One region of the Caballeronia sp. LZ001 genome, then DNA from elsewhere that is predicted to be linked to it. Evidence: predicted binding sites of a transcription regulator. Region 1 holds the regulator's gene; the other holds the start of a gene.
What was found. The regulator FliA, encoded in region 1, starts transcription of late flagellar genes. The targets are predictions, from matches to a motif close to CTAAAGTTTNNNNNNNNNNNGCCGNTA.

Region 1 (6,974 bases):
AGCGGCGATGTTTTCTCCTCCGTCTTCGGCAACACCGCCGACGCCGACGATTTCGACGAGCAAGCCGACGAAGAGCGCATGGAAGCACCGCGCACGATGGCCGATTCCAATCCGTGGTTGATCGAACATGCGCGCCGTATCGCGCAACAGGCTTCGGTGCCGTCGAACCGGCCGCTGACGCCGTCCGCCGCAATTGCACGCGGCATGGGCGTGCCGGTATCGGTCAAGGCAGCCGACGCACCGCGCCAGCAAGCGCCGCGTGCACAAGCCGCCGCGCAGCCGGTTGCCGCCGCGCCTGCCGCACCCGCCGCGCAAGCGCACGCAAAGATCGAAACGCCCGACTGGGCGCGTGAAGCCGCGCAAGTCGCCGCACGCCGCGCCGCACAGAAGATCAACGCAGCACCGCAAGCCGCCGACGAAGCGCCGGCCGCATCGGGCAATTTCGAAGGCTTGCCGGCCAATGCCGCAGCCGTCGTGACCGAAGCCATCCGCACGCGCATGGAGCAAGTGGTCAACGAAACGGTGATGAACGAACTCTCGTCGATGCGCGAGATGATGGAAGAGCACTTCTCGGGTTTGCTGTGGGGCGACCGCCAGCGCCGCAACCCGACCAACTCGGCCTTGACCAAGCGCCTCTTCGCCGCCGGTTTCTCCGCGCAACTCGTGCGCATGGTGATCGACAACATGCCGTCGATGGAGAACGTGGAAAACGCGCTCGAATGGGTGCAGCAAGTTCTCGAATCGAATCTGCCGGTGATGCCGAGCGAAGACGCGTTGATGGAGCGCGGCGGCGTGTTCGCGCTGATGGGCCCGACGGGCGTCGGCAAGACGACGACCACGGCAAAGCTCGCGGCGCGCTGTGTGATGCGCTTCGGCGCCAGCAAGGTCGCGCTCCTGACGACGGACAGCTACCGGATCGGCGCGCATGAACAACTGCGCATCTTCGGCAAGATTCTCGGCGTCTCGGTGCACGCGGTAAAGGACGGCGCCGACCTGCAACTCGCGCTCTCCGAACTGCGCAACAAACATATCGTGCTGATCGACACGATCGGCATGAGCCAGCGCGATCGCACGGTCTCCGACCAGATCGCGATGCTGTGCGGCACGGGTCAGCCGGTGCAACGCTTGTTGCTGCTGAACGCCACGAGCCACGGCGACACGCTCAACGAAGTCGTGCAGGCTTACAAGAGTGCGCCGGACCAGCCGCCGCTCGCGGGCTGCATTCTGACCAAGCTCGACGAGGCGACCAACCTCGGCAGCGTGCTCGATACGGTCATCCGCTACAAGCTGCCGGTGCATTACGTATCGACCGGTCAGAAGGTGCCGGAGAACTTGTACGTCGCAACCAAGCGTTTCCTCATCAAGAGCGCGTTCTGCATTCCGCGCGATGGCTCGCCTTTCGTGCCGCAAGACGACGATGTGCCGGCGCTTCTGTCCGCACTGTCCGCACGCGCCACGACCGAACTGCATGGAGTCCATTTTGGATAAGTTCGTGCTCGATCAGGCTGAAGGCCTGAGAAGGCTGCTGACGCGCGCCAGTTCTCGCGTGGTGGCTGTAGTGGGCGGACCGGCGGGCATCGGTTGCACGTCGGCGGTAGTGAACCTCGGCGCGGCGTTGTCCGTGCATGGCAAGGATGTGCTCGTCATCGACGAGCGGCATAACGCGGGCTCGGTCAGCCGCATGGCGGGTGTGGATGGCGCGGGCGCGCTCTCGGCGGTGATGTCCGGCCGTCGCGAATTGCAGGATGTCGCGGTGCGCACGCCGATGGGTTTTTCGCTGATCGCCGCACCGCGCGATGAACGTATCAGCCACGACGCAGCGCAAGCACGCGCGCTGCTCGACGGCCCCGCGGATATCGTGCTGATCGATGCGCAACTCGATCGTAATGGCGCGCTCTCGTCGCTCGCGGCGCAGGCGCATGACTTTCTGATAGTGACGCGGGTAGCCGCGTCGGCGATCACCGAGGCGTATGCGTGCATGAAGCGCTTGCACTACGCCCACGCGATCGGCCAGTTCCGCGTGCTGATGAATCACGTGCAGGACGCAGCCGATGCAGCGATCGCGTTCGACAACCTCTCGGGTGTCGCGAGCCGTTATCTGGCCGTTTCGCTCGTGCAGGCAGGGTATGTGTCCGAGGATGCGCGCGTCGCTCGGGCGAGGGAGCTCTCTCGGTGTGCGGTGGAAGCGTTTCCGGCTACGGCCGCGGCGCGCGACTACCGCTACATCGCAGCCGAGCTGCTGCACTGGCCGATGCGTCCCGCGCCGTTTTCGCGCGGCGACGAAGCGAGCCAGTACGACGCGCACATTCCGGTTGGCGAGTCTGGTGAAAGCGGACGGAAAGCGGCGCACCGAGCGGCGGCGTTTTCTGATCATGCAATGAGCAGCACGGCGTCGATGTGATATTGAAAGGTGAACAGGATGTATAACGCCCAAGGCAAACTCTCGCAGTCCGACGTGCTTACGAAATATGCGCCGCTCGTTCGCCGCCTCGGACTCCAGCTCGTCGCCAAGATGCCGGCGAGCGTCGATCTCGACGATCTGATCCAGGCCGGCATGATTGGCCTCCTCGATGCGGCTAGCCGCTACAAGGAAGATCAGGGCGCCCAGTTCGAAACCTACGCAAGTCAGCGTATTCGCGGCGCCATGCTCGACGAGTTGCGCGCCAATGACTGGTTGCCACGCAGCATGCGCAAGACATCGCGCGAAGTGGAGTCGGCGGTACACAAGGTGGAACAGAACCTTGGCCGTTCAGCCAGCGAGACCGAAGTCGCCGAGCACATGAAGATGCCGCTCGACGAGTATCAGTCGATGCTGCAGGACTTGCACGGCAGCCAGTTGATCTATTACGAAGACTTCGACCGCTCGGCGGACGACGAGCCGTTCCTCGACCGTTACTGCGTCGATCGTTCGGACCCGCTGTCGGCGCTTCTGGACGACAGTCTGCGCGGCGCGCTGATCGAAGCCATCGACAAGTTGCCGGAGCGCGAGAAGCTGCTCATGAGCTTGTACTACGAGAAGGGCCTCAACCTGCGCGAAATCGGCGCGGTGATGGAAGTGAGCGAGTCGCGCGTGTGCCAGTTGCATAGCCAGGCCGTGGCGCGTTTGCGTGCGAAGCTGCGGGAACAGTCGTGGACTAGCGTCGAGGCCTGAGTTCCGCGTTGTAGAGGCGCGCGAAGCCCCGAACCGGGGCCGCGCGCTTTTTGCTTTTGCCTTTGCAAAGGCGCTCGAATGCGCGCGGATGGGCTCAATGCATCTCGAAGTCGCGCGCCTCGGCGAACACCGTCTTGCCTTCGCCGAGACTCTTTGCGCGATACATCGCGCGATCCGCGGCTCTCAGCACGGCGGTGATATCGGCGTCATGCGCTTCTGCCGCGCTCGACAGCAAGCAGGCGCCGATACTCGCCGATACGCTCACTGGGCGCTCCTGCACCAGCGTGAGGTCGGCGAGCGCCGAATGGATGCCATCGGTGAGCGTGAGCACCGCGCTGCGATCGCGCATGTTGCGCGCGAGCACGACGAACTCGTCGCCGCCCAGCCGCGCGATGGTGTCGGTCTTGCGCATGCGCCGTGCAAGCAATTGCGCGAACGACTGCAACAGCACGTCGCCGACTGCGTGACCGTAGGTATCGTTCACGCCCTTGAAGCCGTCGAGGTCGATCAGTAGCAGTGCGCTGGTATTCGCGTCGGCGGCTTCGGGCGCGGACATCGCGCGATTCACGGTTTGTTCGAGCGCGTAACGGTTATAGAGGCCCGTGAGCGGGTCTGTCGATGCCTGCCGCGCCAGCACGCGATTCGCGCTGCCAAGCCTGTCGACCAGCACGCTCAGATACACCGACGCGCCCAGCACGCTCAGCGCGAGCCCGAGCGCGGCGGCGCGGTTTGCCACCCACCACGGTTGCCACAACGCCAGCGCGACGATCGCGACGAGCGCCATCGCGCACGAAATGGCGAGCGTGCGCTTGCCGTAGCGGCATCCCGAGCCGATCAGAAACCAGAACACCACCCACAGCAGCGGCAAGGCGAGCGTGCCGCAGAGAAAGAGCATGGCGCCGAGCAACGCCTGATCGAGGATAGTGGTGATGACGAGCCGGACGTTGGACAGCGCCATCATCCGGCTGACGAGCAATAGTGTGATTGCACCGTAGGACACGTAGAGCGCGATCAACCGCGTGATCAGCGACGCGTTGGCCGAAGGGTGCCGCCACGCATACACCGCATAAGCCAGCAGAACTGCCGCTCCCATCCCGATACGCAGCATGGCTTGCTCGCGTTCGGGATTCCGGTTGCCGGACCATGCGAAGGCATAGGCCCGGCGTGCCGGTTGATGCGCCTGCTCCATACTGAACCCCTGGTGGTGATTTCTTGCTGTTATGGTCTTTTGCGCGTGTCTTTGCTGTCGCGCTTTTGTCTTATTGCGGCCCCGTCGCGATGTTCGTCTCCGACGACTGGTATTTTGCAACGTTTTGCCAAGCTGCTGTGAATCGTGTAAGAACGCATCTCGGACAGATGATTAACGGCGTTTTCTGCGGATGCTTCAGTGCTATGAGCGACGACTTTTCTCTCGCTGGCGAATGGCTGGCGGTCTGTAATGGCGATGACGTGCCGGCGGGTTCGACGCGAGCGTTCATCGTCGCGGATGAGCGCATCGTCGTCTGGCGCGATGCCGAAGGCGTGGCGCATGTCTGGCGTGACTACTGTCCGCATCGCGGCGCGCAACTGTCGCTGGGGGCGGTGACGAACGATCAGCTCGTGTGTCCGTATCACGGCTGGCGCTACGACACGCTTGGTCAGTGCGTGCTGATTCCGTCGAATCCGTCGCTTCGGCCTTTGAAGCGCGCGTGCGCCACCGCGTTCGTCGCCGAGGAGAAATACGGCGTCGTGTGGATGTGCTTCGGCGAGCCCGCGCACGCGCTCGATTTCTTTCCCGAAGCCGCGATTCCGGGCGGACGGCGCATCAACCTTGCGCCGCAGACGGTGAAGTCGTCCGCGCCGCGTGTCGTCGAAAACTTCCTGGACATGGCGCATTTTTCGTTCGTGCACGTGGGCATTCTCGGCGAGGATGCGCATACCGAAGTGCCGGACTATGAAGTCATGGAAAGCGCCGACGGACTCGAAGCGCGCCAGTGCCGTTTCTGGCAGCCGGCGGGTTTACCGGGGCAGGGCGGCGCGATGATGGATTACGTTTATCGCGTGAAGCGGCCGCTGGTTGCGAAGCTCACGAAGATGGCGTCGGGGGCAATGGGCGCACTGCATATCATGCTGGTGGCGTCGCCCGTGACGCAGACCGAGACCCGCGCGTGGCTCGTTTCCATTCACGAAGACGAGACTTTGCACAGCGACGAGGAGCTGTACGACTTCAACATGGAGATTCTGCTGCAGGACACGCCGATCGTGGAGTCGCAATGGCCGAAGCTGCTGCCGCTCGCGCTCGATGCGGAGTTGCATCAGAAGTGCGACCGGATGTCGGTGGCGTATCGGAGATGGTTGGCGGGGATGGCGTTTGGGTGGGGGACCATCTAACACGCGGAAAAAGCGGGAACGTGCGTATTGCGCCACGCTCCCGCCATGAACCTCAGAGCAGCGCGACGCCTGCTTCGGTGACCACCTTCCAGTCAAATTCGTCGTGCCCGCAGATCTGCTCCATGGCGCCGCAGAATTCACTCGCCGTTGCGTGCAGATAACGCAGATCGTCGCCCCATTCGGGCAGAGCGCCTTGCTGTGTAGTCAGCACGACGACCATATGATCCTTGTGCGGGCTGTTCGCATGTAGCTTCAGGCTGTGCTGAACCTTTTGCGCGTCGCCCTGCGCGTCAAGGATCAACACGGCTGGAATCCGTTCCGGCGCGGTGACGGAGGTCTTGCCCGGATTGAGACCCAGGCAGCGCAGAAAAACCTCGTGATAGCGCGACAGTTGGGACTGCACCGAACCGCTCTTGTACACGATAGCCTGCGCGGTGCGGGCCAATCCGCGTCGTTGTGCGGGATTGTCGATGAGACGCGCGATTGCATCGATCCAGCTCTCGGTCGATTCCGCCTCTACGCACAACCCCGAGCAGCGGTTTGTCACCAGTTCGTTGTAGGCGGAATGATCGCTGCCGACCGTCGCCACGCCCGCCGCCGAGTATTCCAGCCACTCCATGCGTGGTGCGCCATCGACAGTTGCCGATGCCGCCAGCGGCATGAGCGCGAGATCGAGTTCGAGCTGCTGTAACGCCACGGCATGCGCGGCGTACGTCGCGGACGTGCCCGTCATGGTGACGTCTTCGTGGCCCATCCAGTCATCGGGCGGCAGCGCGCCGACGAAGACGAACTGCACAACGCCTGCAAAGCGCGCGCGAATCTCATTCAGCGCCGGTTCGATCAAGGCAAAATTGCACGGCTTCATGGCCGAACCCATTAGGCCAATACGTACCTTGCCACCATGCGTACGTACCGGACTGTAGAAGCGGTCGAAGTCGACGCTCGTCGGCAGCACATGAATATTGGCGTTGTACGCCCGCAGCGCATGCGCGAGTGCGGGCGTCGACACGACGAGTGCACTGGCGCGGCGCATGACGTACTCGGTCTTCTGCGCGGTCTGCCGGCTTAGGAAGTGCAAGGGATGATCGGCGGGAAGATCATGCATCAGTTCGTCCGTCTCGTAGACGACCGGCTTGCCCGTCGAGAACAATTGATCTAGCTGTTGCTGCGGAATCGAGATCGGAAAACGTCGCTGCATCAGAAGCATGTTGAAGGGACCGAGCACGCCTGCGTTGTCCTGAACCGGCCAGCTGAGTTCCCACTGATCGGCCAGCAATTCGAACGGTTTGGCGACGCGCACGGTGGTCGCGCGATGCGCAACGGGCTCCATCGTCAGCACGGCGATACGCGGCCTGGGCGGCTGCATTGCCGACGCGTGCGACGATGGTGCCACGGACGTGGCGTCTCGACGCAGGTTCGCTTTGCGTGCCGCATGCTGGGTCTTCTCCAGGAA
Region 2 (6,974 bases), 820 kb from region 1:
TTGAGCGAGAACCAGAAGTCGTCGAGCGCGAGGCGTTCGGAACGGCCGTTATCGACGAGGATGTAATGCATCTCCGTGCCCGGCCGAGGCGCGCGAAAGTGCGACGTGTACTGCGTGATCGGCGAGCCGAGCGCGCTGCGCGAAAGCATGCGCACGAACACGCCGAGATCGGCAATACGCGGAATGATCTTCTCGATGCCGATGGACGCGATATGCAGCGGCGGCACGTTCGCCGAGAGATCCGCGTTGCCTTCGTTCGTGCAGACGACGACCGTGCCCGTTTCCGCCACCGCGAAATTGCAGCCCGTCATGCCGGCCGTCTTCTCGCGCACGAAGTACGGCCGCGTGTCCATGCGCTGGCTTTCGGCGAGATAGTGGATGTCGCTGTTGTCAGGATCGGTGCCGATCGTGCGTCCAAAAAGCTCCGCCACATCCGCGCGCAGCTTGTGCACGGCTGGTACGACCATATGGCTCGGGTCCTGGTGATCCAACTGCTGAATGCGTTCGCCAAGATCGGTTTCCATCACCGTGATGCCGCGCGGTTCGAGATAGTCGCGCATGTAGCATTCGTCGGTGAGCATGGATTTGCTCTTGACGAGCGTGGTCATGCCGCGTTCGCTCATCAGCTTGTGGACGAGCGCGTTGTGCTCTTCCGCGTTGGCCGCGAAGTGCACCACGACGCCGTTCTTCTCCGCCTGATCCGCGAACTGCGCGAGGTATTCGGAGAGATTGGACAGCGTATGTTCCTTGATGCCCGACGCGAGATTGCGCATCTCCTCCCATTCGGGAATACCGTGCGCCTGCGCGTCGCGCTTGCTGCGCAAGTCCCACAGCCGCTTGTCGTGGAACGCGACGTGATCCGACTTCTGCAGAAACGCGCCCGCCGCCTTCGCGTGATCGATTCTCACCGACTTGCCCGAGGTCTTGCTCATGCGCGCGCTCCGTTGAGAACCTGCGCGATATGGATGAAACGCGCATCGAGTTTGAGACGCTCGGCGCATCCCTGCTGATGCATGAGACACGACATGTCGCCCGACACGATGTACTGCGCGCCCGCGCCGACGTGATCGCGTACTTTGTCCTGACCCATGCGCACGGACACGGCTTCCTCGGTCACGGAGAACGTGCCGCCGAAGCCGCAGCATTCGTCGGGTCGCGCGGGCGTGACGAATTCGATGCCCTTCACGCCTTCGAGCAGCGCGCGCGGCTTGGAAAACGGCGCCGCCGCCACTTCCGAATTCGAGGTTTCGCGCAAGTGCCGCACCGCGCTGCAACTGTTGTGCAGCCCGACGCGATGCGGGAATTCGGCCCACGGAAACTCGCGCACCTGCAAGACGTCGTGCAGGAATTCGACGAGCTCGTAGGTGTTTTTTCTGACCTTCGATACCGCGCTCGTCTGTTCGATGGCCGTGAAGTGCTCGCGCACGTGATGCACGCAACTCGCCGACGGTCCGACGACGTAGTCGTAATCCGCGAAGTTGCGCGTAAACACGCGCTCGGCGCCTGCGGCTTCCTTGTGAGCGCCGCTATTGGCCATCGGCTGGCCGCAGCAGGTTTGATCCTGCGGGTAATCGACATCGAGTCCGAGGCGTTCGAGCAGTTCCAGCGTGGCGACGCCGATCTGCGGATAGAAGGCGTCGATGAAACAGGGCACAAACAGGGCGACTTTCATGGGATCCGAAACGGCGACTTGAGGATTGGGGGCCGGATTTTGGTAAGCTTGGTCTGACCAAGACTTTAAAGAGATGGCCCTTTCGTGTCAAACTCCGAAAGTCCCGATTTACCTCCACTGCTCGAACGATGCCTTTTCAGCCCGTCCACTCGCATTCCTACGCCCGCGTGCGCTTGTCGGACGTGGTGTCGGGGCAGATACGCGAGTTGATCTCGAACGGCACGCTCCTGCCTGGCCAGCGCCTCCCCGCCGAGCGCGATCTGGCGGAACAACTCAACGTTTCGCGGCCGTCGCTGCGCGAGGCGCTTATTCGGCTGGAGTCGGACGGCTTCATCCGCGCGGTGGCGCGCGGCGGCTTCGTCGTGTCGGATGTGACGGCGCCGCTCGTGTCGCATCCACTCGCCGCACTCCTCGAACAGCAACCCAACGCCAGCGCCGATGTCCTCGAATTGCGTCATGGCCTTGAAACGCTGTCCGCTGCCTACGCCGCCGAGCGCGCCTCCGAGGCGGATCTGACGCGCATCGCCGATGCATTCCAGGCGCTCGAAGCCGCGGTGGCCGACAAGAGCACGCGCATTGCCGAAAAAGACGCCGCGTTTCATCTGGCTATCGCCGACGCCACGCACAACGTCGCGCTGGCGCACGTCATGCACGGTCTCAACGAATTGGTGCGCGAGTCCATGCTGACATCGCACCGTCTGGTCGATTACGACGATGGAGTCGAAGCGAACCTGCTCGCCCAGCATCGCGCCATGTTCGATGCCATCGCCGCCCGCGACCCCGCCCGCGCCCGCGAATGCGCCGGAGCGCATCTCGATTACGTGCGCACGCTGTATCGGGATCAGCCAGCGCGCAGGATTCGCGTGATGGAATGACCAATCGTAACGTGCCGGTAAGAGAGCATAGGACTGCGCCTACACGTATTTAGGACACACGCGGCTAACGCCGCGCGCGCTTCCTCGCGATACTGGAATCGTCAAAAACAACACGCGAAGGAGGACGACATGCCTTACCTACTCGGATGGCTGCTCGGTGTGCCGGTCGTGGTTCTGGTGATCCTGTATTTGATCTTCCATTGAATCGCCGATTGGCCGAATGCTTGCGGGAAAACAGCAAGGGCGTCGATACAATACGACGCCCTTTCTCTTTTTCCGAAGGATCACGATGAACCGCACTCTCCTCACCGCTACCGCTGCGGCGCTCGTTACCTCGTTCGGCGCGGCCACAGCGCAGGCCGAGGAAATCGCGAGCGTCAACACCAATTTCCGTTTCACCGGTTCCGACCGCGTGACCGTCGAAGCCTATGACGATCCGCTCGTCGCGGGCGTCACCTGCTACGTGTCGCGGGCGCGCACGGGCGGCGTGAAAGGCACGCTCGGCATCGCGGAAGATCCGACGGAATCGTCTATCGCCTGCCGTCAGGTCGGGCCGATCAAATTCACTCAGCCGCTCAAGCAGAAGACCGATGTCTTCTCCGACCGCATGTCGTTCATCTTCAAGACGCTGCACGTGGTGCGCGTGGTCGACGCCAAACGCAATACGCTCGTCTACTTGACCTACAGCGACCGCATTGCGACCGGCAGCCCGAAGAACAGCGTGACGGCGGTGCCGGTTCCCGAAGGCACGACCATTCCCGTGAAGTGAAGGAAGTGAAGCGATGCGCGCGCCCCGCCGCGCCCACAATGAAGTTGTAAACTGTACGACTTGCCGGCAGGCTGGTTGAAACCATCACGCGAGCCACGAGCGCCGCACGATCGTACAAGCCCGATGCTTACTGCATGCCTTATCCTCCCGGCGACCGATATGAATGCCCAAGCGCTCATATTGGCTTATAACGGAGGCACGATTTGAAAGCAGTATCCAGCCCCGCGCTGCGGGAATTCGCCGCCGGCGCGCGCGACACCATTCCAATGATGGTCGGCGCCGCGCCCTTCGGCGTCATCTTCGGCACGCTCGTCACGGCGAGCCCGCTCACGCTCTGGCACGGCCAGCTGATGTCGCTCGCGGTGTTCGCGGGCTCGGCGCAGTTCATCGCCATCGGCATGATCGCGGGACACGCGAGCTTCATCGTGATCTGGGCGACGACCTTCGTCATCAACTTGCGGCACGTCCTTTATTCGGCGACGCTCGCGCCTTATGTCGCGCATCTGCCCGCGCGCTGGCGCTGGACGCTGTCGGGTCTGCTCACCGACGAAGTGTTCGCCGTCGCTTACGCGCATTACCAGAAGCGCGCGCCGGGCGAAATCGGCCCGCACTACTTCTTCGGCTCCGGCCTCTCGATGTATCTGAACTGGCAACTGTGGACGCTCGTCGGCTTGCTCTTCGGCGCCGCATTCCCAGGGCTCAAGTCGCTCGGGCTGGACTTCGCGATGGTCGCGACGTTCATCGCCATCATCGTGCCGCAACTGGTGGCCGTGCGCTTTGTCGCGGCGGCGATGGCATCGGGCGTGCTGTCGTTCGCGTGGCAGGACTGGCCGTACAAGCTCGGCCTGCTTGCGGCGGTGCTGGTGGGAATCGGAGTCGGCATGGCGATCACGCTGATGGAACGACGCGAGCGTGAATCGAACGGCGATAACCGCAAGGAGCGCGCACGATGACCACATCGAACTATGTGCTGCTGATTCTCGGCATGGCGCTCGTCACGTATCTGATCCGCGCGGCCGTCTTCGTGCTGGGCGAGCGGTTGCCGTTTCCGCCCATCGTGCGCACGGCGCTCGGCTTCGTGCCGGTGACGGTGCTGACCGCGATCATCGTGCCGATGACCGTCTCGCCGCATGGCAACGGCGCGGAAATCACGTGGCGCAACCCGCAACTCGTGGCCGCCGTGGTTGCGGTGGCCGTGTGCGCGTGGACCAGGCGGCCCTTACTTACCATCGGGGTGTCGCTCGCGGTTTTCTTCGTTTGGCAGTTCGTCGTCTTGCGTTAAAGGCTTCTTCGCGCAACGGCTTTCAGAACACCCTCAAGTTCCCGGCTGTAACGCCGTTATCAGAAACGAATGGACTCCGCCGTCGAAGCGGACGCCAAAGGCATTTCCCGCCATCGGGCCATCCGAGCGCGGAACCGGGAACCAACATGCGTCAAATAACCCTATCGTTTCGCGACGAGACCATCGCTTCATTGCATCGCGACTATGAGGCGTTCATGCGCCTGTCGCTCAAGCTCGACCCGCAGTTCGTCACGCCGACGTTCGAGGACTTTCTGCGCGCCAAGCTGCTCGACAATCCGACGCCGCTGACCGAGCAGGCGGTGCAGCGCATGCTGTCGCAAGGCCAGTACGCGTGGGCCAAGCGCGCGCTCGACAAGGAATTTCCGGATGTCGTCGAGATTTTGATCCGACAGGCGGCCGAACACGGTTTCGCGTTCGCGATCCGCTCGGACTGGAACGCCGAGGATCTCGTGAAGGCATCGCGCGAATGGGCGACGGCCATCGTCACCGAGGCGAAGGGCGATGCTTCGCAAGTCGATGTGCTCGCCTCGCAGATCAAGTCAGCCGCGATGGATATCCGCGAAGTCGAGGAGAAGATGCAGACGCCCGCATGGCGCCTCGCCGATTCGCTGCGTCAGCGCACCTATGAGACGAAGATCGCGGTGGAAAACAGCGTTGGCTCGAATGCGCGCGAGAAGCTCGGTGAATTGCGCTGTCTGCTGCGGCTCGGCATTTTTTATGGGTCGATTCAGAAGCAGGAAGCGCAGCAGGTACTCGAATACATTCGCTCGCTGCGGCCGGAGTTGTTTGTCGATGAACCTTATGATGGGTTCACGCGGTTTGCCGCATGGCTACGGAGCATCTTTGCGCCGGCGCCGCGCGTGCCGAAGACTTCGCGGGCGCAGCGTTAGGCGTGGACCGGGCGCCGCTTACCGCTAATCCCACATCCCCTTCAAGCGCGCCGCGATATCGATCTTCGCCTTAGCCGCGGCCGCGAGTCCCGCCGCCGTCGGCGCGGCGGCGACCGGAACCGGCGGCCACGCGGTGGCTTCGAAGTTCTGCATCAGATGCTGCGGAATGAAGCGCGTGCGTTGCGCCCACACGTGCCGGTCGCCCAGATGCGTCTGGTTGTGCACGTAAAAGCGCTGCGGCGTGACGATATGCAGATCTTCCTTCGCGCGCGTCATCGCTACATAAAGCAGCCGCCGCTCTTCGTCGATTTCCTCGTCGCTACCCGTGCCCAGATCGGATGGAATGCAGCCGTCCACGCCGTTCAGCACGAAAACATTGCGCCATTCCTGCCCCTTCGCCGAATGGATTGTCGAGAGAATCAAATAATCTTCGTCGATGAGAGGCACGCCGGACTCGTCGCTGGTCGCATCGGGCGGATCGAGCGTGAGTTCGGTGAGAAACCGCTCGCGCGTGGGATAGGTCGACGCGATGCTCTCCATCTGCAATACGTCGCCAATACGAATGGCCGCGTCTTCGTGATTGCGTTCGAGATGCGGCTCGTACCATCGGCGGATCATTTCGAACTCCGCCGGCCAGCCGCTCTCGCGGCCGCAGAGTTTCGCCATCAGGCCGACGAAACGCGGCCAGTCTTCGCTGGCGCGGGCGGGCGCATGGAAGGCGGCAATCGCATTCGATGAACGTTCGGCTTGCGCCACGCTGTCCAGCAGCCGCCCGGCGATGGCCGGCCCGACGCCCGGCAGCAATTGCGCCACGCGAAAGCCGGCGACACGATCGCGCGGATTTTCCGCCCAGCGCAATACGGCGAGCACGTCCTTGACGTGCACGGAGTCGAGAAACTTGAGCCCGCCGAACTTCACGAACGGAATGTTCTTGCGCGTGAGTTCGATTTCGAGCGTCGCGCTGTGATGCGCCGCGCGAAACAGCACGGCCTGCGACTTGAGCTTCATGCCGCCCTCGCGCGCCTCCAGCACTTGCTCGACGATATAGCGCGCCTGATCGGCTTCATCGGCGACACTCACCACGCGCGGTTTTTGCGCGGATGCCTTGTCGGTCCAGAGGTTCTTCGTATAGCGCTCGGTGGCCATGCCGATCACCGCGTTGGACGCTTCGAGAATGGGCTGCGTCGAACGATAGTTGCGATCGAGCGTGACGGTCGCGGCGGGCGGGTCGAAGTGCCGCGGAAAATCGAGGATATTGCGCACCGTCGCGCCGCGAAACGAGTAGATGGACTGCGCATCGTCGCCGACGACGGTAAGGCCGCGGCCGTCCGGTTTCATCGCCAGAAGAATGGTGGCCTGAAGGCGGTTGGTGTCCTGATATTCGTCGACGAGCACGTGATCGAAGCGGCTCGACAGATCGGCGGCGATCGTCGGCTCGGCCGCGAGATGCGACCAGTAAAGCAAG

Region 2: P9292_RS30545 (DUF4088 family protein) is a predicted target of FliA. The motif match lies at 4,631-4,657, and genes of this name have one in related genera.

The regions. Positions count from the first base shown of each region.
Region 1 is NZ_JARTVX010000004.1:3,351,871-3,358,844, forward strand. It holds gene flhF (flagellar biosynthesis protein FlhF) at 1-1,488, shown strand, start outside; gene P9292_RS26605 (MinD/ParA family protein) at 1,481-2,401, shown strand; gene P9292_RS26610 (RNA polymerase sigma factor FliA) at 2,420-3,151, shown strand; gene P9292_RS26615 (diguanylate cyclase) at 3,246-4,340, opposite strand; gene P9292_RS26620 (aromatic ring-hydroxylating dioxygenase subunit alpha) at 4,544-5,521, shown strand; gene P9292_RS26625 (glycosyltransferase) at 5,574-6,974, opposite strand, start outside.
Region 2 is NZ_JARTVX010000004.1:4,174,851-4,181,824, reverse strand. It holds gene P9292_RS30575 (lactate utilization protein B) at 1-932, opposite strand, end outside; gene P9292_RS30570 ((Fe-S)-binding protein) at 929-1,672, opposite strand; gene P9292_RS30565 (FCD domain-containing protein) at 1,801-2,547, shown strand; gene P9292_RS30560 (CreA family protein) at 2,837-3,316, shown strand; gene P9292_RS30555 (AzlC family ABC transporter permease) at 3,583-4,269, shown strand; gene P9292_RS30550 (AzlD domain-containing protein) at 4,266-4,598, shown strand; gene P9292_RS30545 (DUF4088 family protein) at 4,745-5,509, shown strand; gene P9292_RS30540 (ATP-dependent helicase) at 5,534-6,974, opposite strand, start outside.